Regions from separate parts of the Pseudoflavonifractor sp. MCC625 genome, predicted to be linked through region 2. Evidence: riboswitches for the same ligand, from Rfam matches in the RefSeq annotation. Region 2 holds a riboswitch; each other region holds the start of a gene.
The links. Region 2 has a riboswitch for glycine ahead of gcvT (glycine cleavage system aminomethyltransferase GcvT). Riboswitches for the same ligand answer to the same signal wherever they lie in the genome.
Positions count from the first base shown of each region.

Region 1: it holds a riboswitch for glycine, as region 2 does, so the genes downstream of both, GPK94_RS12740 (sodium:alanine symporter family protein) here and gcvT (glycine cleavage system aminomethyltransferase GcvT) in region 2, are expected to answer to the same signal.
Region 3: it holds a riboswitch for glycine, as region 2 does, so the genes downstream of both, GPK94_RS12920 (GrdX family protein) here and gcvT (glycine cleavage system aminomethyltransferase GcvT) in region 2, are expected to answer to the same signal.

Region 1 is NZ_WQOJ01000039.1:35,760-43,619, forward strand. Features, by position in the region: gene GPK94_RS12710 (D-alanyl-D-alanine carboxypeptidase family protein) at 1-134, opposite strand, end outside; gene GPK94_RS12715 (ComEA family DNA-binding protein) at 281-733, shown strand; gene GPK94_RS12720 (response regulator transcription factor) at 748-1,431, shown strand; gene GPK94_RS12725 (HAMP domain-containing sensor histidine kinase) at 1,481-2,950, shown strand; gene GPK94_RS12730 (GerMN domain-containing protein) at 2,947-3,849, shown strand; gene GPK94_RS12735 (PLP-dependent transferase) at 3,929-5,218, shown strand; glycine riboswitch at 5,557-5,647, shown strand; gene GPK94_RS12740 (sodium:alanine symporter family protein) at 5,884-7,263, shown strand; gene GPK94_RS12745 (sodium:alanine symporter family protein) at 7,403-7,860, shown strand, end outside.
Region 2 is NZ_WQOJ01000005.1:140,743-148,602, reverse strand. Features, by position in the region: gene gcvPB (aminomethyl-transferring glycine dehydrogenase subunit GcvPB) at 61-1,509, opposite strand; gene gcvPA (aminomethyl-transferring glycine dehydrogenase subunit GcvPA) at 1,506-2,822, opposite strand; gene gcvH (glycine cleavage system protein GcvH) at 2,826-3,206, opposite strand; gene gcvT (glycine cleavage system aminomethyltransferase GcvT) at 3,277-4,362, opposite strand; glycine riboswitch at 4,539-4,621, opposite strand; gene GPK94_RS01215 (FtsW/RodA/SpoVE family cell cycle protein) at 4,833-6,752, shown strand; gene GPK94_RS01210 (penicillin-binding transpeptidase domain-containing protein) at 6,739-7,860, shown strand, end outside.
Region 3 is NZ_WQOJ01000039.1:79,247-87,106, reverse strand. Features, by position in the region: gene GPK94_RS12945 (glycosyltransferase) at 19-1,110, opposite strand; gene GPK94_RS12940 (HAMP domain-containing sensor histidine kinase) at 1,281-2,603, opposite strand; gene GPK94_RS12935 (response regulator transcription factor) at 2,617-3,294, opposite strand; gene grdB (glycine reductase complex selenoprotein B) at 3,464-4,768, opposite strand; gene GPK94_RS12925 (glycine/sarcosine/betaine reductase component B subunit) at 4,783-6,063, opposite strand; gene GPK94_RS12920 (GrdX family protein) at 6,078-6,446, opposite strand; glycine riboswitch at 6,608-6,723, opposite strand; gene gluQRS (tRNA glutamyl-Q(34) synthetase GluQRS) at 6,856-7,809, opposite strand.

The sequences.
Region 1 (7,860 bases), on a different contig from region 2:
ACGGAGGAGGGGGCGGCGGAAGGAGCGGGTGTCTGGACCGGCTGGGTCTCCGTGGCCCCGGCGGAGAGCGGAAATACCAGACCGGCCAACAGACCGGCCAGCAGGAGGAAGGATGCGAGACGATTTTTTTTCATAGGAAACTCCTTGCAATTGTGATATACTCAATAAATGTATATAAGAACATCCGGCACCAGAGATGGGGCCGAACGAAATGAGATTATGTAACCATCATTATAGCAAAAAAGTGTCGCACACGCAACGGAAAGGAGCCAAAAGAACCATGCGGATTTCGCGTCTGGAGGGGGCGGTGCTGTTTCTGACCGCCGTCTTTCTGGCCTTTTCTGCGGGGTGGCTGGCAAGGGGCGCGCTCGACGCGCCGCCGGTACGGGTCGAGGTGGAACGGAGCAGCGCGGCGGTGGTGACCATTCCAACCGCTGCGCAGGAGCAGGAAGTGCCCAGCACGGCTCCGACAGTCGGGACAGAGGCGCCAAGTGCCGCTCCAACGGCGGAGCCGGAAGAAGAGGCACCGGAAACGGCGTCCGGGAAGATCAACATCAATACCGCCACCGCAGAGGAACTGGAGACCCTTCCGGGCATTGGGGAGAAACGGGCTCAGGCCATTGTGGAGGACCGCCAGAACAACGGACCCTTTCGTACCGTTGAGGAGCTGACCCGGGTCAAGGGGATCGGCGAGGGGATTCTGGCGGGGCTGATCGATGGGATTACGGTATGAAGGAGGGAAACAACTTGAAAATACTGGTAGTCGATGACGAAAAGGTACTGGTCAAAGGAATGAAATTCAACCTCCAGAGCGAGGGTTATCAGGTTGAGACCGCCTATGACGGCGAGAGTGCGGTAGAGCTGGCCCGGGGAGGGGCCTTTGACCTGATTATTTTGGACCTGATGATGCCCAAGATCGACGGGCTTCAGGCCTGTATGCGGATTCGGGAGTTTTCCAATGTCCCCATCATTATGCTGACAGCCCGCAGCGAGGACGCCGACAAGATCATGGGGTTTGAGTGCGGAGCGGACGACTACATCACCAAGCCCTTCAATATCCTGGAGCTGAAGGCACGGGTGCGGGCCCTGCTGCGCCGGGCGGGCATGACGGCCCAGAAGGAGCGGGGAAGCCGACTCTTTGCGGGGCACATCACCCTGGACCCCGACGAGCGTTCGGTCTGGAAGGGAAAAGAGTCTGTGGAGCTCACGGCGAAAGAGTTTGATCTGATGGAGCTGCTGATGCGCAACCCGGGCCGGGTATACAGCCGAGAGAGTCTGCTCAATGTGGTCTGGGGCTATGAGTATGCCGGGGACTACCGTACCGTGGATGTCCATGTCCGGCGCTTGCGGGAAAAGCTGGAGATGGACCCGGCGCACCCGGCTTATATCCTCACCAAGTGGGGCGTGGGCTACTACCTGAAGAACAGCTGATCTGGCCCGGCAGAGAGACTGCGGCGTTTGGGAAAGGAGGCAGGCGCAGATGGAGCGGCCCTGGCAGAGCGGAAGACGAGTGCCCTTCTGGCGCTCCCTCCAAAGTAAATTTATTCTCAGCTACGGGGCCATCATTGCCGCGCTGCTGATCTTTTTGAATATTTATCCCATTTTGATCTCGCAAAATCTGGTTTTTCAGTCCAAGCAGGACTCTCTCTGGCGGCAGGCGGATATCATCACCTCCACGCTGGCGGGCGGCGAGGGACTGACCGCCGAGGGCGTGGAGGCCAACCTCACAAAGCTGGGCGTCACCGGCGTAGACCGGGTGATGGTGACCGACCCGGCGGGTAAGGTGCTCTACGACACCAGCGAGGTGGACAATGCCATGGACCACTATGCCCTTTTATGGGAAGTGGTCAGCGCCTTAAAGGGAAACGATGTGTTCCGGTCGGAATATCGGGATGGGGCCTTCCGCACCCGGGCGGCCGCCCCCATCCTCTACCGGGGGATGACCCAGGGGGCCGTCTATCTCTACGAGTACGATAAAGAGCAGGCCGAGATGCTGCTGGACTTTCAGAGCAATCTGCGCAATATCTCCCTGGTGGTATGCGCCGCCGGCCTGGGATTCAGCATTCTGTTCTCCACTGCGGTGACCCGGCGGATCGCCGCGCTTCTGAGCGGTATCCACACCGTGCGGGAGGGCGAGTACAGCCATCGGGTCACCATTGGCGGTGGGGATGAGCTCACGCGGCTGGCCGATGAATTCAATGAGCTGACCGGGCGGCTTCAGACCACGGAGGAGGTCCGCCGGCGGTTTGTCTCGGATGCCTCCCACGAGCTCAAGACCCCCCTGGCCTCCATCCGTCTGCTGACCGACTCCATCCTTCAGAACGATGGGATGGATGAGGAGACGGTGCGGGAATTTGTCACTGACATTGGAAATGAGGCGGAGCGGCTGACCCGTATCACGGAAAAGCTGCTCACGCTGACCCGAATGGATACCGCGCCCCCCAGAGCGGTGGGGCCGGTGGATGTGAAACAGGTGCTGCTCCGGGTGGAGCATATGCTCCTGCCTCTGGCCGGTGCGGTGAATGTGTCGCTGCATATGGACCTGATCGAGGGCTGCACCGTCCTGGCTACAGAGGACGACCTCTATCAGATCGCCTTTAACCTCATGGAAAACGCCGTCAAGTATAATCTGCCGGGCGGAAGCGTCTTTGTCTGTTTGCAGCTGCGCCGGGGAAAGCGCCCCGGGGACGGCGACTGGGTGGTCCTGCGGGTGGAGGACACGGGAGTGGGTATCCCAGAGGAAGACCTGCCCAAGATTTTTGATCGCTTTTACCGAGTGGATAAGGCGCGCTCCCGGGCGGCCGGCGGAACCGGTCTGGGGCTGTCCATCGTGCGGGATACCGTGCTTCAGAACGGCGGCAGGGTGGAGGCCCGCCGGCGGGAGCCGGAGGGCACCTGCTTTGAGGTGTGCTTTCCTCGCTGGCACGGAGAAGAGGAGGGAGCGGAATGAGAAAACGAATGCTGCCTCTCGTGCTGGCGCTTCTGACTCTGGCCGGCTGCGGCATGGGCAAGAGCCAGGGCAAAGACACAGAGCATCCATATGAGATCTATTTTGTGGCCGAGAATGACGAGAGCGGGGCGGCAGTAGGGGGCGAGTTTTGGCACGCCCAGGGCAAGGAGCCGCTGATCCAGGAATTGCTGGCCCGTCTTCTGGCGGGACCTGAAACCATGGAGCTGACCTCCCCCTTCCCCAAGGGACTGGAGGTACGGAGCTGGGAGCTGAACGATGGGAAGCTGGATCTGGATTTCTCCGAGGCCTATGAGGGACTCTCCGGCATTGATCTGACCCTGGCCAATTACTGCCTGGCGCTGACCCTCTGTCAGGTGGAGGGGGTGGATTCCATCCATGTGACCATTGAGGGAGAGCAGAATCCGCTGACCACCGGGGAGAATCTGCGCCCTGAGGATGTCATCCTTCTGGGAACGGAGGGAGAGCCCATGGAAATGACGGCCACCCTCTGGTTCCCCCGGGCCGATGGGACCGGATTGGGCGTGGAATACCGGCGGCTGCTGCTCACCGAGGAGGACACGCTGAGCGCGGTGGTGATGGAGGCGCTGATCCAGGGCCCCAGCTATGACACGATGACCCCCGTACTTCCGGCTGAGACAGAGCTGCTGGGTGTGATCGTAGAGGATGGGGTCTGTTATGTGAACCTCCCCGCCGATGTACTGGAGACGCTGGCACAGGATGAGGAGCAGCTGCGCCTGACGGTATACGCCATTGTGAACACCATGGCGGGCAATGTGGATACGGTGCGTACCGTCCAGCTGCGAGCAGACGGACAGCCGGCCCAGCTGCCCAACGGGCTTAATCAGGCCCTTAAGCTGGATCTGTCTCTGGAAAAATAGTTGACAAATTCAATACGCTAGCGTACTATATAAAACAACTTTGCGCCAGCCAACCGCGCCATAGAAAGGAAGACCCAATATGAGCCAGCAGCGTCCCAATACCCAGTGCATCCATGCGGGATACCGCCCCGGAAACGGAGAACCCCGCAATATTCCCATCATTCAGTCCACTACCTTCCGCTATGAGACGGGCGAGGCTATGGGAAAGCTGTTTGATCTGGAGGCCAGCGGGTACTTCTATACCCGGCTTCAAAATCCCACCAACGACAGTGTGGCAGCAAAGATCTGTGCACTGGAAGGGGGGAGCGCCGCGATGCTCACTTCTTCGGGACAGGCCGCCAACTTCTACGCGATCTTCAACATCTGTTCCTGCGGAGACCATGTGGTCTCCTCTACGGCCATCTATGGCGGAACATACAATCTGTTTGCAGTGACCATGAAGCGCATGGGCATTGAGTTTACCTTTGTGGAGCCCGACTGCACGCCCGAGGAGCTGGAGGCCGCTTTCCGGCCCAACACCAAGGCGGTATTCGGCGAGACGATTGCCAACCCCGCTCTGGCCGTGCTGGACTTTGAGAAGTTTGCCGCGGCAGCACACGCCCACGGCGTGCCCCTCATCGTGGACAACACCTTTGCCACGCCTATCAACTGCCGGCCTTTCGAATATGGGGCCGATATTGTCACCCACTCCACCACCAAGTATATGGACGGCCATGCCAACGCGGTGGGCGGGGCCATCGTGGACTCCGGCGCCTTTGACTGGACCCGGTATCCCGACAAATTCCCCGGACTGTGCACGCCGGACGAGAGCTACCACGGCGTGACCTACACGGAGCGGTTTGGAGTGGCAGGGGCCTATATTACGAAGGCCACCGTTCAGCTCATGCGCGACTTCGGCTCCGTTCCGGCGCCCATGAACTCCTATCTCCTGAATGTGGGACTGGAGACGCTCCACCTGCGGGTTCCCCGCCACTGCGCCAATGCCCTGGCCGTGGCCCAGTATCTGCAGAAGCACGAAAAGGTGGCGTGGGTCCGCTATCCCGGCCTGGAGGGCGATCCGTATCACGGGCTGGCCCAGAAGTATCTCCCCAACGGGGTGTGCGGCGTGGTCTCCTTTGGTGTCAAGGGCGGACGCGAGGCGGCCGAGACCTTTATGGCAGGGCTGAATCTGGCCTCCATCGCCACCCATGTGGCCGATGCCAAGACCTGCGTACTGCATCCCGCCTCCACCACCCACCGGCAGATGAACGATCAGGAGCTCTATGCGGCCGGGGTGTCCCCGGATCTGGTTCGCTTCTCGGTGGGCATTGAGGATATCAACGATATCCTGGCCGATCTGGAAGCGGCGTTGGCCAAGGTAAACGCATAAGAATATCACAACCGGAAGGCAGGGGCGCCGTCTATTGGAGACGGCGCCCCTGCTGTGTTGTTCTGGGAGGAGAAATTCTATATATGTTTTTATATCAAAGACATATGAAGAGTGTTGGAAATGACTAAACTGCCAAGTATTTTTTTGGAAAAAAGCCATAGAAATGAGAATTTCATCCTAGCTATTCCAGATTATGGCTTGACGAAAGCGAAAAAAAGGGCTATGATAGGGGCACATCAAAAAAGTGCATAGAGATGGCCGCTTCTTTTGTCCGTCTTTTATTCAATTTTTCACAAGACAGAAAAATGGAAGTGTTCGTGGTATATGGACAAAGTGGCGGCACAAACTCTGGAGAATCTCAGCGACGGGGGCCGAAGGTGTAAGGTGCGTAAGCACTGATCTCTCAGGCAAAAGGACAGAGTAGAGTGCATCGGCAGTATGTCATTGGTTGGAATGCGCTCTGCAAAGCCGGACCCGTCACAGGGGCCGGCTTTTTTGATGACAGCATGGTTCGGAATGCGGTATGCATGGTTCCGGCTGTGCATATGTTGACGAGAACCCATAAAAACAGGGGGTGAAAGGGCGCGCGATGCAAGGCACCCCGGCAGGTGTGTGGCCGGGGGACATCAGGAACGATTCCGTGTGGAGAGAAAGGATGAATATCTATGGATCAATTAGCGGCTATCGTAAGTGCGGCCAGTAATTTTGTCTGGAACAGCGTACTGCTCTATGTACTGGTATTTACCGGCATCCTGTTCACCGTTCGGCTCGGTTTTATTCAGATCCGCAAATTCGGCGCCGGCTGGCGCGAGATGTTCGGAGGATTCAGTCTTTCTGGTAAAAAGGCCGATAAGGACGGCATGAGCTCCTTCCAGGCGGCAGCTACTTCCGTGGCGGCTCAGGTCGGCACCGGTAACGTGGTGGGCTGTGCTACGGCCATCCTGCTGGGCGGTCCCGGCGCAGTGTTCTGGGTTTGGGTCGCGGCTTTCCTCGGTATGTCCACGATCTATGCAGAGGCTGTGCTGGCCCAGAAGTATAAGACCCGTGGCCCCGACGGACAGGTCATCGGCGGTCCTGTGTATTACATCCGCGCCCGTTTCCAGGGCGGCTTTGGAAAGTTCCTGGCTGGCTTCTTCGCGATTGCCATCATCCTGGCCCTTGGCCTGATGGGCAACATGGTGCAGTCCAACTCCATCAGCAGCTCCTTTGAGACTGCTTTCGGTGTTCCCAAGCCTGTGGTTGGCGTCGTCGTGGCCGTACTGGCTGGCTTTATCTTTATGGGCGGCGTGAAGCGCATCGCCTCTGTGACCGAGAAGCTGGTCCCCATTATGGCTATCTGCTACCTGGTGGGCAGCCTGATCGTGATCGGTGCTCATATCACGGCCGTGCCCGAGGTGTTCCGTCAGATCTTTGTGGGCGCCTTTGATCCTCAGGCGATCCTGGGCGGCGGCGCTGGCGTCGGTATGATGACTGCTATGCGCTACGGCGTGGCCCGCGGTCTGTTCTCCAATGAGGCCGGCCTCGGCTCCACTCCCCATGCCCATGCGATGGCCAAGGTGAAGGATCCCCGCGATCAGGGCCATATCGCGATCGTCTGTGTTTTCATCGATACCTTTATCGTTCTGACCCTCACCGCGCTGGTCATCCTCACCAGCGGTGTGGTTACCCCCAACATGATCGGCGACGACAGCACTGCGGCCTCTCTGGCTCAGTCCGCGTTCTCCACGGTCTTTGGCAGCTTCGGCAACATGTTTGTGGCCATCTGCCTGCTGTTCTTTGCCTTCTCCACCATCATTGGTTGGTACTTCTTCGGCGAGCAGAACATCAAGTACCTCTTTGGTCAGAAGGCGGTCAATGTCTACTCCATCATCGTGATCCTGTGTGTCTTTGTTGGCTCTCTGCTGAAGGTGGACCTGGTGTGGAACCTGGCCGACTTCTTCAACGCGGTGATGGCTCTGCCCAACCTGATTGCTCTGATCTGCCTGTCCGGCGTTGTGGTACGGATCACCAAGGGCATGGAAGAGGAGCATGTTCTGAAAAAGTAATTGCTGATGCATCGCTCTTTTGTACGGCGCGGGAATTATCCCGCGCCGTATGTTTTTCCACAGAGCTCCTTTTCCAGGTGGATAAATCCGCGCACAAACGGGGAAACTGGTCCATACGAGTCGACGGATAAAGGAGCGGATGGGTGTGGACGCAGCGACCATACTGGGGACAGTGAGCCAGTGGCTCTGGAATCATGTGCTGTTGTATGTGCTGTTGGCCGTGGGAATCTATTTTACCCTGCGGCTGCGTCTGGTACAGGTACGGAAACTGGGCATGGGGGTTCGAACACTGACGGCCGGACTGCGCCGGAAAAGCGGGACAGAACGTTCCCGAGGCATGAGTCCCTTTCAGGCGCTGACCACTGCCATTGCGGCCCAGGTGGGGACGGGGAACATCACCGGCTGTGCTACGGCTCTGGCGGCCGGAGGACCAGGGGCAATCTTCTGGATGTGGGTCTCCGGCTTTTTTGGCATGGCGACCATCTATGCCGAAGCCGTACTGGCGCAGACCTACCGCTCTGTCCGTCCGGACGGATCGGTATTGGGGGGACCGGCCTACTACATTCGCGCAGCCGTGCGGGGCAGGGTGGGGCGTAT
Region 2 (7,860 bases):
AACGGGTTCGACACGCAGAAGCGGCGCCCGCCGGGAAGCGGACGCCGCCATGCGGTCAGATCAGGAATTGAAGTCGTAGCGCACCACGGGATGGCGGGCCGCCTTGGTCTCGTCGGGCCGGCCGATGACCGTGTGGTGGGGCGCGGTGTGGCAGGCCTCGGGGTCCTCCTTGGCCGTCTTGAGGATCTCCGCCATGACGGCGCAGGCCTCGTCGATGGTCTCCCGGGACTCGGTCTCGGTGGGCTCGAACATGAGCGCCTCGTGGACGATGAGGGGGAAGTACATCGTGGGGGGATGGATCCCGTGGTCCAGCATGCTCTTGGCCACATCCAGCGCGGAGACGCCGGTCTCCTTCTTGAGCTGGGACAGGTCCAGCACGAACTCGTGCATGCAGATGCCGGGATAGGCGCAGACATAGCCGGCCTCTTCCATCTTGGCCTTCATGTAGTTGGCGTTGAGGACCGCGGTCTGGGCAGCCTCCCGCACGCCGGAGTTGCCCAGGGTCATCAGATAGGCCAGGGCGCGCAGGACCACCAGGAAGTTGCCGAAGAACATCTTGACCTGGCCCACGGACTGCTCTCCGCCGCCTCCGCCGATGGCCGAGCCGGGCAGGAAGGGCTTGAGGATGTTCTTGCAGCCCACCGCGCCGGAGCCGGGGCCGCCGCCGCCATGGGGGGTGGAGAAGGTCTTGTGCAGGTTCAGGTGGCACACGTCAAAGCCCATGTCGCCGGGACGGGCCACGCCCATCACCGCGTTCAGGTTGGCGCCGTCGTAGTAGCACAGGCCGCCTGCGTCGTGGACGATCTTGGTGATCTCCAGAATGTTCTTGTCGATCTTGCCGATGGTGTTGGGGTTGGTCAGCATCAGGGCCGCCGTGTCGGGGCCGACCGCGGCGCGCAGGGCGTCCAGGTCCACCATGCCGTCGGGCGTGGAGGGGATGGAGCACACCTCGTAGCCGCACATGGCCGCCGTGGCGGGGTTGGTGCCGTGGGCCGAGTCGGGGACGATGACCTTTTTCCGGGCGTAGTCGCCGCGGGAGTCATGGTAGGCCTTGATGAGCAGGATGCCGGTAAACTCACCGTGGGCGCCAGCGGCGGGCTGGAAGGTCATGGCATCCATGCCGGTGATGCCGCACAGGTACTTCTCGGCCAGGGCGTAGACCGTCTGGCAGCCGGAGACCGTGTGCTTGGGCTGGAGGGGATGGATGTCGGTGAACTTGAAGAGGTTGGCAATGACCTCGTTGATCTTGGGGTTGTACTTCATGGTACAGGAGCCCAGGGGATAGAAGCCGTCGCACACACCGAAGGAACGGCGGGCCAGAGCGTTATAGTGGCGGGAGAGATCGTTCTCGCTCACCTCGGGGAGACGGGGGGCCGAGCTCCGGCGGAAGGCGGCGGGGATCTCCACGGCGGGGACCTCTGCGGTGGGGTTGAGGTTCAGGGTGGTCTGATAGGGGGTGAGGACCTTGTTGCCGCGGCCGGGCTTGCTCAATTCAAAAATCAGTTTCATTTTCCGTACGCCTCCTTGATGACGGCCACAGCCTCGTCCAGGTCAGCCTTGGTGCAGTACTCGGTGACGCACCACAGCACGCCCTCCCGCAGGCGCAGGCCGCCCAGGATGCCCTTCTTCTCCAGCGCACAGAGGACCCGGTAGGTATCGGGCAGGGTGGTGACAAATTCATGGAAGAACTCGCCGGGGAACACCAGCTCGACGCCCTCGATCTTGCACAGCTCGGAGGCCAGATAGTGGGCCTTGGCATAGCACTGGTTGCCCACCTCAGCCAGACCGGCGGGGCCCATCTCGGCCAGGTAGACCGAGGCGGTCAGGGCGCACAGGGCCTGGTTGGAGCAGATGTTGGAGCTGGCCTTCTCGCGGCGGATGTGCTGCTCGCGGGCCTGCATGGTGAGGACGAAGGCGCGCTCGCCCTTGTCGTCGGTGGTCTCGCCCACGATCCGGCCGGGGAGCTTGCGCATCATGGCGGTGGTGCAGGTCATGAAGCCCAGGTAGGGGCCGCCCCAGGAGAGGGGCATGCCCAGAGGCTGGGCCTCGCCCACGGCGATGTCGGCGCCGTACTCCCGGGGGCTCTTGAGCACGCCCAGGGTGGCGGGATTGACGCCCATGATGTACTTGGCTCCGGCGGCGTGGACCGCCTCGCCCAGGGCGTCGCAGTCCTCCAGCATGCCGAAGAAGTTGGGCTGCTGCACGTAGAAGCAGGCGGAGTCCTCACCCAGCAGGGACTTGAGGGCCTCCAGATCGGTGACGCCGTCCTTGGCGGGCACGGTGATCACCTCGGTGTTGGAGCCGTAGCAGTAGGTCTTGATGACGGCCAGCGCGTCGGGATGGGTGGTCTCGGAGACCAGGACCTTGGTGCGCTTGCGCTCCTTGCACATGGCCACGGCCTCGGCGGCGGCGGTACCGCCGTCGTAGACGGAGGCGTTGGACACGTCCATGCCGGTGAGCTCGCACATCATGGTCTGGAACTCAAAGATGGACTGGAGCACGCCCTGGCTGACCTCGGCCTGATAGGGGGTGTAGGCGGTGACAAAGATCTCATTGCTGGTGATGCGGGAGACGGCGGCGGGGATGTAGTGGCGCTCGGCGCCGGCGCCCCGCAGGATGGTATGGAAGCGGGTGTTGTGTTCCGCCAGAGACTCCATGGTCCGGCGGATGTCCAGCTCGGACTTGGGGGCGGGCAGGTTGAGGGGGCCCTTGATCATGACCTCCTCCGGCACATCCACGTAGAGGTCGTCCATGGACTTCATGCCCAGGACCTCCAGCATGGCCTGCCGCTCTTCCGGGGTAGAGCACAGATAACTCGACATAGATTACTCCTTTTCCGCGGCGCAGTGGGCCTCGTAGGCGGCGGCGTCCAGCAGCTCCTCCACATCACTGACATTCTCGACCTTGATGAACCAGGCGCCATAGGGATCGCTGTTGACCTTGGCGGGATCGTCCATCAGCTCCTCGTTGACGGCCACGACGGTGCCGGAGACGGGGGAGAGGACGTCGGAGACCGCCTTGACGGACTCCACGTCGGAGAAGGCCTCGCCGGCGGAGACGGCGTCGCCCTCCTGGGGCAGGTTGACAAAGACGATGTCGCCCAGCTCGTCCTGGGCAAAGTCGGTCAGGCCGATGACATAGGTGTCGCCCTCCTGGCGAACCCACTCGTGAGACTTGGCGTACTTCAGATCAGCAGGAAAGTTCATAATAATTTCTCCTTTATCGATATGATTTTTGATTTTTTATGTACATAGTTTCGTTTCAAAGGGAAGAGGATCACTGGGTCCGCTTGTAGAAGGGAGTCTTGATGACCTCGCACTCCACCTTGCGGCCGCGCACGTCCACCAGCAGCTTGGTGCCGGGCTCCTTGTACTCCACGGGGACCATGGCCATGCCCACCGCGTAGCCCAGGTAGGGGCAGTGGGTGCCGGAGGAGACGAAGCCCACCTTTTCCTCGCCGGCGTATACGTCGCAGTGCTCCCGGATGATGCCCCGTCCGGTGACCTTCAGGCCAACCTTGCGGCGGGAGACGGGACGGGCCTGCTCCAGAGCGGCCTTGCCGATGAAGTCGGGCTTATCCATCTTGACGAAGATGCCCAGCACCGCCTCGTAGGGGTTGATCTCGGCGGAGAGCTCGTGGCCGTAGAGAGGCATGCCGGCCTCCAGGCGCAGGGTGTCGCGGGCGCCCAGGCCGCAGGGGATGAGTCCCTCGTCCTTGCCGGCGGCCAGGAGCTTTTCCCACAGGGCGGGGGCATCGGCGGCGGCGCAGTAGATCTCAAAGCCGTCCTCGCCGGTGTAGCCGGTGCGGGAGACCAAGGCCTGGATGCCGTCCACCTCGCCCTGGGCGATGAAGGTATAGTTGCCGGCCGGGATGGTCTTGGAGAGCTTGGAGAGGACGGCCTCGGCCTTGGGACCCTGGAGGGCCACCTGGGCCACGGAGTCGGAGATGTTCTCCATGGTGCACTCGCCGGAGAGGTGCTCGGAGATCCACTGGGCGTCCTTTTCGCAGTTGGCCGCGTTGACGACGATGAGGTAGGCCTCGTCGGAGCACTTGTAGACGATCAGGTCATCCACCACGCCGCCGCTCTCATAGCACATGAGGCTGTACCGGGCGTAGCCGGTCTGGAGGTCGGTGTAGTCGTTGGTCAGCAGGCGGTTGAGATTGGCCAGGGCGTCCTTGCCCCGGAGGACCAGCTCGCCCATGTGGGAGACGTCAAAGAGTCCGCAGGCCGTGCGCACCGCCATATGCTCGGCGACCACGCCGCTGTACTGGACCGGCAGCAGCCAGCCTGCAAAGGGGACAATTTTACCGCCTGCCGCCACGTGGCAGTCGTAAAGTGGGGTTTTTCGCTCCATGATCATGACCTCCTGTGATAATGTAAACTAGAAAAATTAGAAATTATACTGACGGTTACTGAATGGTATGAAAAAAGCGCATAGCAAATGCTATACGCTCTGTCATAACCTGAAAGTTTCCCTCACATAGATGAGGTTGCATCTTCGGTGCGAGGAAAAAACTTCCACGCTTTCCAGAGTCTCGTCAATGGCCGATCCGTTTGCCTGAGAGATTTTCTGATTCCCCTTCGGCGGCGACTGTATCGCACTCTCTCGGTCATGTCATCCGAACGATATAGAATTTTTCGATATAATGAGTTTAAACTATTGAGTTTTATTTTGTACTTATAAGTATAATACAAATCCAAGAAAAGTCAACCGTTTTTTTGAAATTCCCCCGGAGAAATCGGAAGGGGGGCTCCGGCCGCCCGGAGCGGGGGGCAAAACGGCCCGATTTGCGCGGGGAAAAAGTTGTGGTATAATAGGAGGCAATCCCTTTGGATTCCGTTAAAAAGGAGGATGTCGCATTGCTTTTATCACAGCCGCAGGATCTGATCCATGCGTTTTTGACGCTGCCGGCCCGCTATCCCATGCTGGCAGCCTGGTTTACCTCGGTGGTCCGCTTTGTGTTCCCGGTGCTGGCGCTGGGGATCCTGGCCGGGGCCATCCGCTCCCTGTTAAAGGTCCCCCATCTGCCGGAGGTGTGGGCCTACCTGACCCTGCCCAGCGGGGCGGAGGAGCCCCTGACCCACTGGGAGAACATTCTGGGGCGGGGAAAGTCCTCGGACGTAGTGCTCAACTACCCGGTGGTCTCCCGCCAGCACGCGGCGCTGATCCGTGCCGAGGATGACACCTGGACCGTCCACGACCTGGACTCCAAGGGCGGGGTACGGGTCAATGGAAAGCCGGTCCAGGGCAGCGCGCCGGTGACCTTTGGTGACGTGCTCAGCCTGGGCGGAGTGGAGACCGTGCTGCTGCCGGTCTCCCAGGAGGAGCAGGAGGAGCGGCGGCAGCGCCGCCGGAGGGTGGAGAAGCCCTCCTCGCCCTGGGGGCCGCTGGTGCTCCTGACGGTCTTTCAGGTCCTGGCCGCCCTCCAGCTGGTGGTAGCGGCGGGGGAGGAGGCCGAGGTCTCCCTGCCCCTGGCCTTCTTTACGCTGACCGCTCTGATGTGGATCTACTTCCTCACCCTGCGGGCGCTGCGGCGGGTGGGCTTTGAGATGGAGCTCATCGCCTTTTTCCTGTGTACCCTGTCCCTGTCGGTGACCGCGTCCTCCGCGCCCCACGCCCTCTTCAAGCAGCTGGCCGCCATGCTGCTGGGGCTGGTGCTCTTTCTGGTGCTGGGAATCTTTCTCCGGGACCTGGAGCGGGTGAAGAAGATCCGCTGGGTCATGGCGGTGGGGGCCATCTGCCTGCTGGGTCTGTCCCTGGTGGTTGGGCAGGTGAAATACGGCGCGGCCAACTGGATCAGCATCGGCGGCATCTCCTTCCAGCCCTCGGAGGTGGCCAAGATCTGCTACATCTTTGCCGGGGCCGCCACGCTGGAGCGCCTCTTCCGGAAGCGGAACCTGGGGCTGTTCATCGTCCTGACGGGAGCCTGTATGGGCTGCCTGGCGCTGATGAGCGACTTCGGCACCGCGGCCATCTTTTTCATCACCTTCCTGGTGATCGCCTATCTCCGCTCCGGAGACTGGGCCACCCTGGCCCTCATCTGCGGCGCGGCCGTCTTCGGCGGGTTCATGCTGCTCTCCCTCAAACCCTACATCCTGCGGCGCTTTGCCACCTGGGGACACGCCTGGCAGTACGCCTCGGACGGAGGCTTTCAGCAGACCCGCACCATGTCGGCGGCGGCCTCCGGCGGTCTGGTGGGCGTGGGACCAGGCCGGGGCTGGCTCTACCGGGTCCCGGCCGCCGACACCGATCTGGTGTTCGGCATGCTCTGCGAGGAGTGGGGCCTCGTCATCGCCGTCCTGGCGGTGTGCTGTATCCTGACCCTGGCGGTCTTTGCGGTGCGGGCCTGCCGGGCGGGGCGGTCCAGCTTTTATATCATTGCCGCCTGTGCGGCCACCTCCATGATGGTGTTCCAGACGGCGCTGAACGTGCTGGGCGCGGTGGACATCCTGCCGCTGACCGGCGTGACCTTCCCGTTCGTGTCCAACGGCGGCTCCTCCATGCTCTCGTCCTGGGGACTGCTGGCCTTTCTGAAGGCCACCGACACCCGGCAGAACGCCAGCTTTGCCATCCGCCTGCCCGGGCGGAGAAAGGGCCCTGAGCGGCAGGAGCACCTGGCCCGCCGCTCCACCCGGGGCCGGAGCGGAGTGATCCCCACCGGAGAGGACGAGGATCTGGTGGACTTTGATTTTGACTTTGGGCCCGGATACGGCGGATACGGAGCGGAGGCGGACGATGAAGAAGATTGAAAAACGGGCGGTAGTCTGCCTTCTGCTGGCCCTGGCCATGCTGCTGGGCCTGGGACTGTTCTGCGTGCGCTTTGTGCTCAGCGGCGGACGCTGGGCGGGCTTCGCCGCCAACCGCCATCTCTACAACAGCCAGGGACAGCTGGCCGTGGGGCGGGTCCTGGACCGGGACGGCGACGTGCTCTCCTGGGTGGACGAGGCGGGGAACCGCCGCTATTACGACAATGCCACCGTGCGGGAGGCCACCCTCCATGCGGTGGGCGACCCGTCGGGCAACATCGGCACCGGCGCGCTGGTGGCCTTTGCGGATAAGCTCTCGGGCTACAATCTGCTCACCGGCGCATACAGCCCCCTGGGCGAGGGGAACGACCTCTACCTTACCCTGGACGCCCGCTACAACTACATCGCCTACCAGGCCCTGGGCGGCAAAAAGGGGACGGTGGGCGTCTACAACTACAAGACCGGAGAGATTGTGTGCATGGTCTCCTCACCCAGCTTTGACCCGGCCAATCCGCCGGTGATTGAGGAGGGGGACGAGCGCTATGACGGGGTCTACCTGAACCGTTTTCTCTCGGGGACCTTTACGCCGGGCTCCATTTTCAAGACGGTGACCCTGACAGCCGCCATTGAGGAGATCCCCGATCTGTTCAGCCGGACCTTTACCTGTACAGGCTCCACCCAGGTGGGGGGCGAGGTCATCACCTGTCCCCACGCACATGGGGAGATGGACATCTACGGGGCCTTTGCCAATTCCTGCAACGGGGTGTTCGGCCAGTTGGCCGCCGAATTGGGCGCGGAGACCATGGAGCGCTATGTGACCCAGGCCGGACTGACCAGCCAGTACAAGGTAAACGGGATCCCCACGGCGGCGGGCCGCTTTGACGTGGGGACCACCCCCAACCAGCTGGGCTGGGCCGGTGTGGGACAGTATAACGACCTGGTCAACCCCTGCGCCATGATGGTGTGGATGGGAGCAGTGGCAAACGGCGGGAAGGCTGCCGTCCCCCAGCTCATCCAGAAGACGGAGACCCCGCTGGGTACTCCCGCGTCCTTCTACCTGAAAAAACAGACCGCCTCTCTGGTGGACCGGGACACCGCCAGCCGTCTGGCG
Region 3 (7,860 bases), on a different contig from region 2:
GTTCTACCGTTCCGGGAATCAGGCACACACTTCCGCCTCCCGTGTCATGGCTTCCAGAATGCGGGCGAGCCCCGCAGCCTGCAACTCCCGCTTGCGCGCCCGCATGCGGGCCGACATCTCCCCAAGGGCTCGGTCGTCATAGAGCAGTCCCTGGATGGCCGCCAGGCACTCCTCCGGCTCCTTGGCCGCCGCACGGGCCAGACCGGAGCGAAGCAGGAAGCGGGCGTTGTTCTTCTCCTGCTGGAGAAAGGGCTCCCACAGCAGCAGGGGCAGCTCGGCAAAGATGCTCTCAAAGACCGTGATGCCGCCGGGCTTGGTGAGCATCAGGTCAGCCTGTTCCATATACTCCCACACCCGGTCGGTAAAGCCCACCACCTCAATGTGTTCATACCGCCCGGAAAGCCGCTGGTAGAGCCGCTGATTGTGGCCGGTAAGAATGGTGGTGCGCACACCGGGCAGTTCATCCAGGGCGTCATAGAAGGAGTCCTTCTTGGGCAGCAGGCCCAATCCGCCGCCCATGATGAGCAGACGCCGCTCTCCGCCGCCCCGGCGGTGGCTGATGGTGCGGAATTCCTCTTTGACCGGGATCCCCGTCACGTGGATGCGCCCGGCCTCCACCCCTTTCTCCATCAGCCGCTCCTTGATCTCCCGGCTCCCGACCAGATAGCCGTCGGTCCGGCTGTGGAGCCACTCATTATGGGTGGACAGATCGGTCACACAGGTGACCAGCGGCAGGCGGTCACCGCTCTCCTCTTTATAGCGGGAGACCAGACCGGCACAGATGGGGTGGGTCGCGATCACCGCATCGGGCCGCTTTTCCCACAGCAGCTCTTCCAGCTTGTCCAGCATAGGCCGGTCCAGCGGAGAATGGGTGTCGGAGGGCAGTCGGTCCGCCATACGGTAATAGGCATTGAACAGCCCGTATCCATAGGTCACCAACAGGTCAAACGCCTTGTAAAGGGCCTCGGAGCTGTTCGGCATGGCATAGGCAAAAAAGTCCAGCACCTCCGTCTCCGCTCTGGGAAAATCCCGGCTGATCTGCTGCCGCAGCGACTGTGAGGCGGACCAGTGTCCCAGTCCAAATTTTCCGGTGAGTATGAGGATCTTCATGGCGCTCCCTCCTTTATGGCCTAAAGTATAGCAGGCAAGTCTTTAGAAAAAGACAACCGAAATCTTAAAAAGCCTTTAAGGATATGTGAAAATCCTCTGACACTGCCCTCTGTTCCGAAAAGAAGACCGGTACAGAGCCTTTTCCGCTCTATACCGGTCTGAAAAATACACTATTTGGATGTCTTTGGAAGTCTGGCCCATGCGCTTCCCCTGGGGCGCTGGGGAAGACTGGCCGTAAAACAGGTCCCCTGTTCCCGTGTACTGGTCACCGTCAGTTTTCCGCCGTGGACCTCCACAATGGTACGGGCAATGGCCAGTCCCAGTCCGTATCCGCCCTGATCCCGGCTGCGGGCACTGTCCGCCCGGTAAAAGCGCTCAAACAGGTGGGGCAGATGCTCCGGCGGAATGGGCTCCCCGGTATTGTGGACCATCAGACGTACCCGTTCCTGCTGCCGGGTCAGGGTCAGACGTACCGCACCGTGCTCTCCGGCGTATTTTACCGCGTTGTCCAGCAGAATCATCACCAGACGGCGGAGCTGTCCCTCATCCCCCTGGAGAAAGATCCCGGGCTGGATCTCACTGTCCAGCTCTACCCCCGCCTCGAAGGCTACCGACTCAAAGGGGAGCAGGCATCCCAGCGTGAGATCGCTCATGGAGAGCTGAGCATAGACCAGCGGCAGCCTGGCGGCATCATTCTTGGCCAGGAAAAGCAGGTCCTCCACCAATTCCTTCATGCGTCCCGCCTCTTCCTGGATGAAGGTGAGCCACTTCTTCTGCTGTTCCACGGAGTCTTCCGGGTGGGAGAGCACAATGCCCGCATTGGCCAGAATGACCGTAAGTGGCGTCTTAAGCTCATGGGAGGCATCGGCCACAAACTGCCGCTGCTGCTCCCATGCCTGTTCCACCGGGCGCAGGGCCAGCGAGGACAAAAAGAGACTCACAATAAAAAAGCACACCAGGGCCCCCGCTCCCACCAACAGAGAGGTGACGACCAGGTCCATCAGGTTTTCCCGCTCCCAGCGCATATCGGCAAAGGCAATGCGGAGCTTTCCATCCCGGTCCCACTCCACCAGATAGCGCAGATGGCTGGGTTTGGTAATGGTTCCCTCGGGCACACCCTGCTTCTGCACTTCCTCGACCGCCTGCTCCAGCGCTTCCTGGGAGACCTGTACATTTCCTCCGGGGGCATAGGAGTCGATATTTCCGTTCTCATCCAATACCACCCCAAATACCGGTACCATCGCCAGCTGACGGGCATCCGGGTTTCCTCGTCCCGCTCCCGGCTCCTCCCCTTCCGGTAGATCAATTTCAATTTCAATCTGCGGAGGGGCCATACCTTCCGCCCATTTCAGGGCCAGGCGCATGGCGGAGACACTCTGTCCACGCAGACGCTGTGATGTGGAACCCAGCAGGGCGCCGAACACAATCAGCAAAACCAGACTCACCAGCATCATATTGATGAGGATAAACTTTCGCCTCAGCTTCTTCAGCATGACGGTGCCTCCGTCAACTCAGAGGGATATCCAGGTGATAGCCTACCTTGCGCACCGTTCCGATCCCCACTCTGGAGTTCAAAAAATTCAGCTTTTTACGCAAAAAGGAGATGTAGACCTCTACATTGTTATCCTCCGCATCCGATTCCATTCCCCACACCTTGGAGATGATATCCTCCTTGGGTACCACGGCCTTGGGCGCCGACATGAGGAGCTTGAGCACATCGAATTCCTTAAAACCCAGGCGCACCGACTTCCCCGCACAGGAGAGGCAGCGGGTCGAGAGGTTCAGGGAGAGATCCGACACGGTCAGACACTCCGAGAGGACCTCACCCTGCCGGCGCGTCAGGGCCCGCACCCGGGCCAGCAGCTCTCCGGCGTCGAAGGGCTTGGTCATGTAGTCGTCCGCTCCGCAGTCCAGACCGGTGATCTTGTTACTGGTCTCATCCCGGGCAGTCAGCATCAGAATGGGGGTGGAGATGTGGGCTGCGCGGAGCCGCCGGGCCACCTCAAACCCATCCAGCCGGGGCAGCATCACATCCAGAATCACCAGATCATACTGTCCGGAAAGGGCATAGTCCAGCCCATCCGCACCATCGTCCACCAGATCCGTCTGGTAATGCTGTTCCTGCATGATCTGACCCAGGGTTTCGGCCAGACGTCTCTCATCCTCCACAATCAAAATACGCACCGCGTTTCCACTCCTTCTGTTTTTTGCCATTGTACTCCATGAAGCTGAACCTAGTCTGAAAAAAGAATACCATCTCTCATAGAAAAAAGAATCACTAAACTGTAAATCTTCCCCGGATAACAAAACATCCCCCGCAGTCCAATGGACTGCGGGGGATATCCTAGTTCGATCAGTCGAAGATGGTCTGGTCGTCCACGGGGGTCTCAAGGGCCTTCAGGGCCTTCTCCACCAGCTTGTAGCGCAGCTCGAACTCCTCCTCGTGGGTGAGAGCCGGGTTGCCCAGGGGGTGGGGAATGGCGATGGTGGGCACGATACGGTTGGCGCCCACGGTCATGGAAATGGGGGTAACGGTGCACATGTGAACCACAGTGACACCAGCGCGCTCGATCTCTTTAACCATCGTTGCACCGCAACGAGTGCAGGTGCCTCACGTAGAGGTCAGGATGGCGGCCTTAATGCCGGCATCCCGGAGCTCTTTACCGATGGCCTCGCCGTACTTCTTGGCGCTGGCGACGGCGGTGCCGTTGCCGACGGTGGTGAAGAAGTAGGGATAGATGCCGCCGATCTTGCCTTCCTTCTCCATCTTGCGCAGCACGTCGACGGGCAGGACGCGGTCAGCATCCTCGTTGGCGTAGACCGGGTCATAGCCGCCGTGAGCGGTCTCGTGGTCGGCAGCAGTCAGATCCTCGAAGGAGCTGATGTCATAGCGGCCGAACTTGGAGGCGGAGGAGGACTCGATGTGGTCGGGGTTGCCCTTGGGCACGATGCCGCCGGAGGTCACCAGAGCGATCGTGGTGTGAGCCAGATCGGTGATGGCAGCGCCGGGAGCGACACGGTCGAAGGAGGGCATGGGGAACTCGGTGGTGTAGGGCTTGCCGGCGAGCTTGTTGAGGAGCATCTTCACGGCACGGGTGGAGCCGCGCTCAGCCTCGAAGAAGTTCACGCGCAGGCCGTTGGGCATGTAGCCCTCCTCGGCGGAAGCGCCGATCTTCTCGCCCTTAGCCAGCTTGATGGCCAGAGAAGCCATCTTGGGAGCAGCGTCGCGCATGCCGGCAGCGCTGTTCTTGGTGGCGATGATATAGACCTTGTTCTTGAACATGTCGGCGCCGGGGTTCTCCTCGTACATACCGGTCACGACGGGCAGGTTCAGCTCGTCCTTCACGGCAGCAGCGACGGTACCACAGGCCACGCCGTAACGGCCGGCGTTGAACGCGGGACCGCAGACCACGACGTCGGGCTTGGCGTCGGAGATCATCTTCAGGACGGTCGCCTTGGCGGTGTCCAGATTCTCGTTGAAGTAGGAGTCGCCGCAGATCACGGTGCCCACCACTTCAGCCTCGCCCTTGAACGCAGCGTTCAGAGCCAGGCCGGGGCCCACAGCACCCTCACGGTACTCGGGGGCGTAATCAGCCTTCTCCTCGCCGCCGATCTGGGCGAAGAACTGGTTGATATAATGAACAACTCTCAGACTCATAGCAGTTCCCCTCCTTATCTGGCGCTGAGCTTGTTGAAGCCCATCTCATTGGTCGCGCCGGTGATGACCTGCAGCTCGGCGGTGATGGAACCGTCAGCTTCCAGAGCGCCGTCGAAACCGCCGGCGATGATGTTGGCAGCCTCGGGATGGCCGATGACCTTGTCCATCTTGGGCAGGTGGATGACCATGTTGGCGTTGCCGCCGGTGACCACGGCGTCAGCAGCGGGATCGGCGTCAGCCAGGGACTGGGAAGCGCCGTCGCGGCCAGCGTACTCGTCGGTGATGATGACGGTCTTGATGCCGGCAGCCTCCAGCTTCTTGCAGTTCATGATCAGGTCGGTATCGGGGTTACCGAAGCCCTCCTGGGAGACCAGAGCGCCGTCCAGCTCCAGGAACTGAGCCAGCTTGGTGGACCAGTCGGAGGAGCGCTCCTTGTCGGCCAGGTAGACGTTCTCGTTGGTGATGATGACACCCACGAAGTTCAGGGTCTTGCCATGCTGCTCCAGCAGGTCATGGATGACGGGGTTATTCAGGTGATGATAAGTGGTGTTCTTATCACAGGCGGACACGCAGTTGCCGCTCAGGATGGCGCCGTCCATGGTCTCGGTGGGGTTCAGGATGGTGGGCATGGACTTCTTCATGTCAACGCCGTACACATAGGTGTCGTGCAGCAGGCCCTGGCTCTGGAGCATCAGCACATAGCCGACGCGGGGCAGGTCAGGATACTTCTCCTTGCCGCTCATGACACCGCTGGTCTCATAGACCTTGGTCTCGTCGGGGGTGACATCCTTGCCCAGAGCGCCCAGGTAGGCAGCGGCCTTCAGGCCGGCCATACGGATGGCGTGCTCGTGCTGGTGCTGCTTGATGCCCTCCTTGGGCTCGCAGATCATAACCAGGTTGTTGAGCTTGGAGAAGGGGGTATACTCGGCGCCGGGGCCGGTCATGTCGATGATACCCTCCTGGAAGCCAACCACCTTACCGGTGGTGACCACGGCGCAGCCCTTGAGAACATGGGTCTTGCCGCTGCCCACGGTGGTGACCTTGGAGATCATGCCGGGGAAGACACCGCCGGAGCCCTCCACCTTCACACGGGGCTCGATGACGTCCTTGACAGGGATGATACGCACGGACTCGCCGGGATGAACCACCTCGAAGTCGACCGAGGCCAGGTCCTCGTCCTCCAGCAGCAGAGCGCGCAGCTCCTCCACGTTGACGTAGAGGGTGCCGTTCTCCACCTTGGAGCAGTCGCCGAGCTTAATGTCGCTGATGTGAATTTCGCCTAATTCCAGCCGCATAAGTCTCACTCTCCTTATTGTAGTTGTGGGGCGATGGCCCCGTCTATCAGCCGAAAATCGATCTCTGCAAAGTCTTCCCGCATGTCGGCCGGGGCATCCTCTCCCCGGTGGAACCGGGGCGGAAACTGCCGGCACACGTTGAGCGCTGCCTCGATCAATTCCAGTGACTCCAGATCCAGTGCCCCGGACGCGTCGTCCAGCGCAACTGAGCGGAAGGGGGTCTCATTGGGCTTTACACTGCCGGCCAGCGGATGGGTCAGCAGCTTGTGGCCCTGATGGACCAGATCCCGCACGTGGATCAGTACGTCCACATGTCCGCCCTCCACGTACTGGAGGGTGCACAGAGATCCGAACTTTTCCCGGACCTTCTCGTTGTTTGTCACCAAAAGCAAGACAGTCTCTCCTTTGCAAAAAAACAGGGGCAGGGTATACGTATCATGTAATGCCCTGCGCCCTGTTGAAAACCTGAGAGTTTCCCCCGCCCGGTGAGTCGGGGTTGCCCCTTCGGTGCCATGTTACGAGAATCATGGTCTTTTCAGAGTTCTGTCCGCCTGCGGTTCTCGGGACCTGAGAAATTGGCGTCCCACTCGGCAAAATGGGGCCGCTTATACCTTCGGTGTTCCACTCCTGTCGGAACAGAAACTCTCCCGCAGTCATCATCCAGACTATATTTGTTTTTTCGATGGTCATATTATAACATATCGAGTTTTCAAATACAAGCCCGTATCTCATATAAACATTATTTAAAATACACGATTATTTAATTCTGGCGTACTTTTTATACTATTTGGTTTATTCTCCAAACATCGACGTTTGCACGATAACGTCCCGTTCCGGCACCTTAGACCAGGAAAAATCCGCCGCCAGTTCTGCCGGACGGACCGGCTCCCCAGTGGGGGAGAGCCCCGCCAAAAAGGCCAGTTTTCCCACCAGCTGCTCCGGAGAATAGCGCGCCCGCAGGGCCCCCATGTCTAGGTCCATATCCCGCTTGGAGAGCCTCCGCCCATCCTCTGCCAGCAGCAGGGGAACATGGTAAAAGACCGGCTGGGGCAGGCCCAGGAGACGATAGAGCAGGATCTGCCGCGGAGTGGAATCCAGCAGGTCCTGCCCCCGCACCACCTGGTTGATCTCCATAGCTCCGTCGTCGGTCACCACTGCCAGCTGGTAGGCATAGACCCCGTCTGAACGGCGGATGATGAAGTCGCCGCACGCCCGGCACAGGTCCTCCTCATAGCATCCCAAATGTCCGTCTGTAAAGGACACTCGTTCATCCGGCACCGCGAGGCGCCAGGCACTGCGCCGGGTGCGGCTCAGCTCCTCCCGCTCCTGGGGAGAAAGGGAGCGGCAGCGTCCGCTGTAAAGGATCTGCCCATCCCCCCGGTGGGGCGCAGAGGCGGCCAGACGCTCGGCCCGGGTGCAGAAGCAGGGATAGACCAATCCCATCTGCTCCAGCTGCCGGAACCGGGCGGCATAGAGCTCCGTCCGCTCACTCTGCCGGTAGGGACCGTGGGGTCCCCCCATTTGATACCCCTCGTCCCAGTCCAGGCCCAGCCAGCGCAGATCCTCCGCCAGAACCTGGGCATACTCCTCCCGGCAGCGGTCGGGGTCCAGATCCTCCATCCGCAGGACCAGCGTGCCGCCCGCCGCGCGCACCGACAGCCAGGCCAGCAGCGCTGTAAACACATTTCCAAGGTGCATCCGTCCGCTGGGACTGGGCGCAAAGCGTCCCCGCAGCAAAGGTTCCATGTCCCATCTTCCTTTCCAGTATGTCTCGTTTTGTTCTCCAGTATACCATTC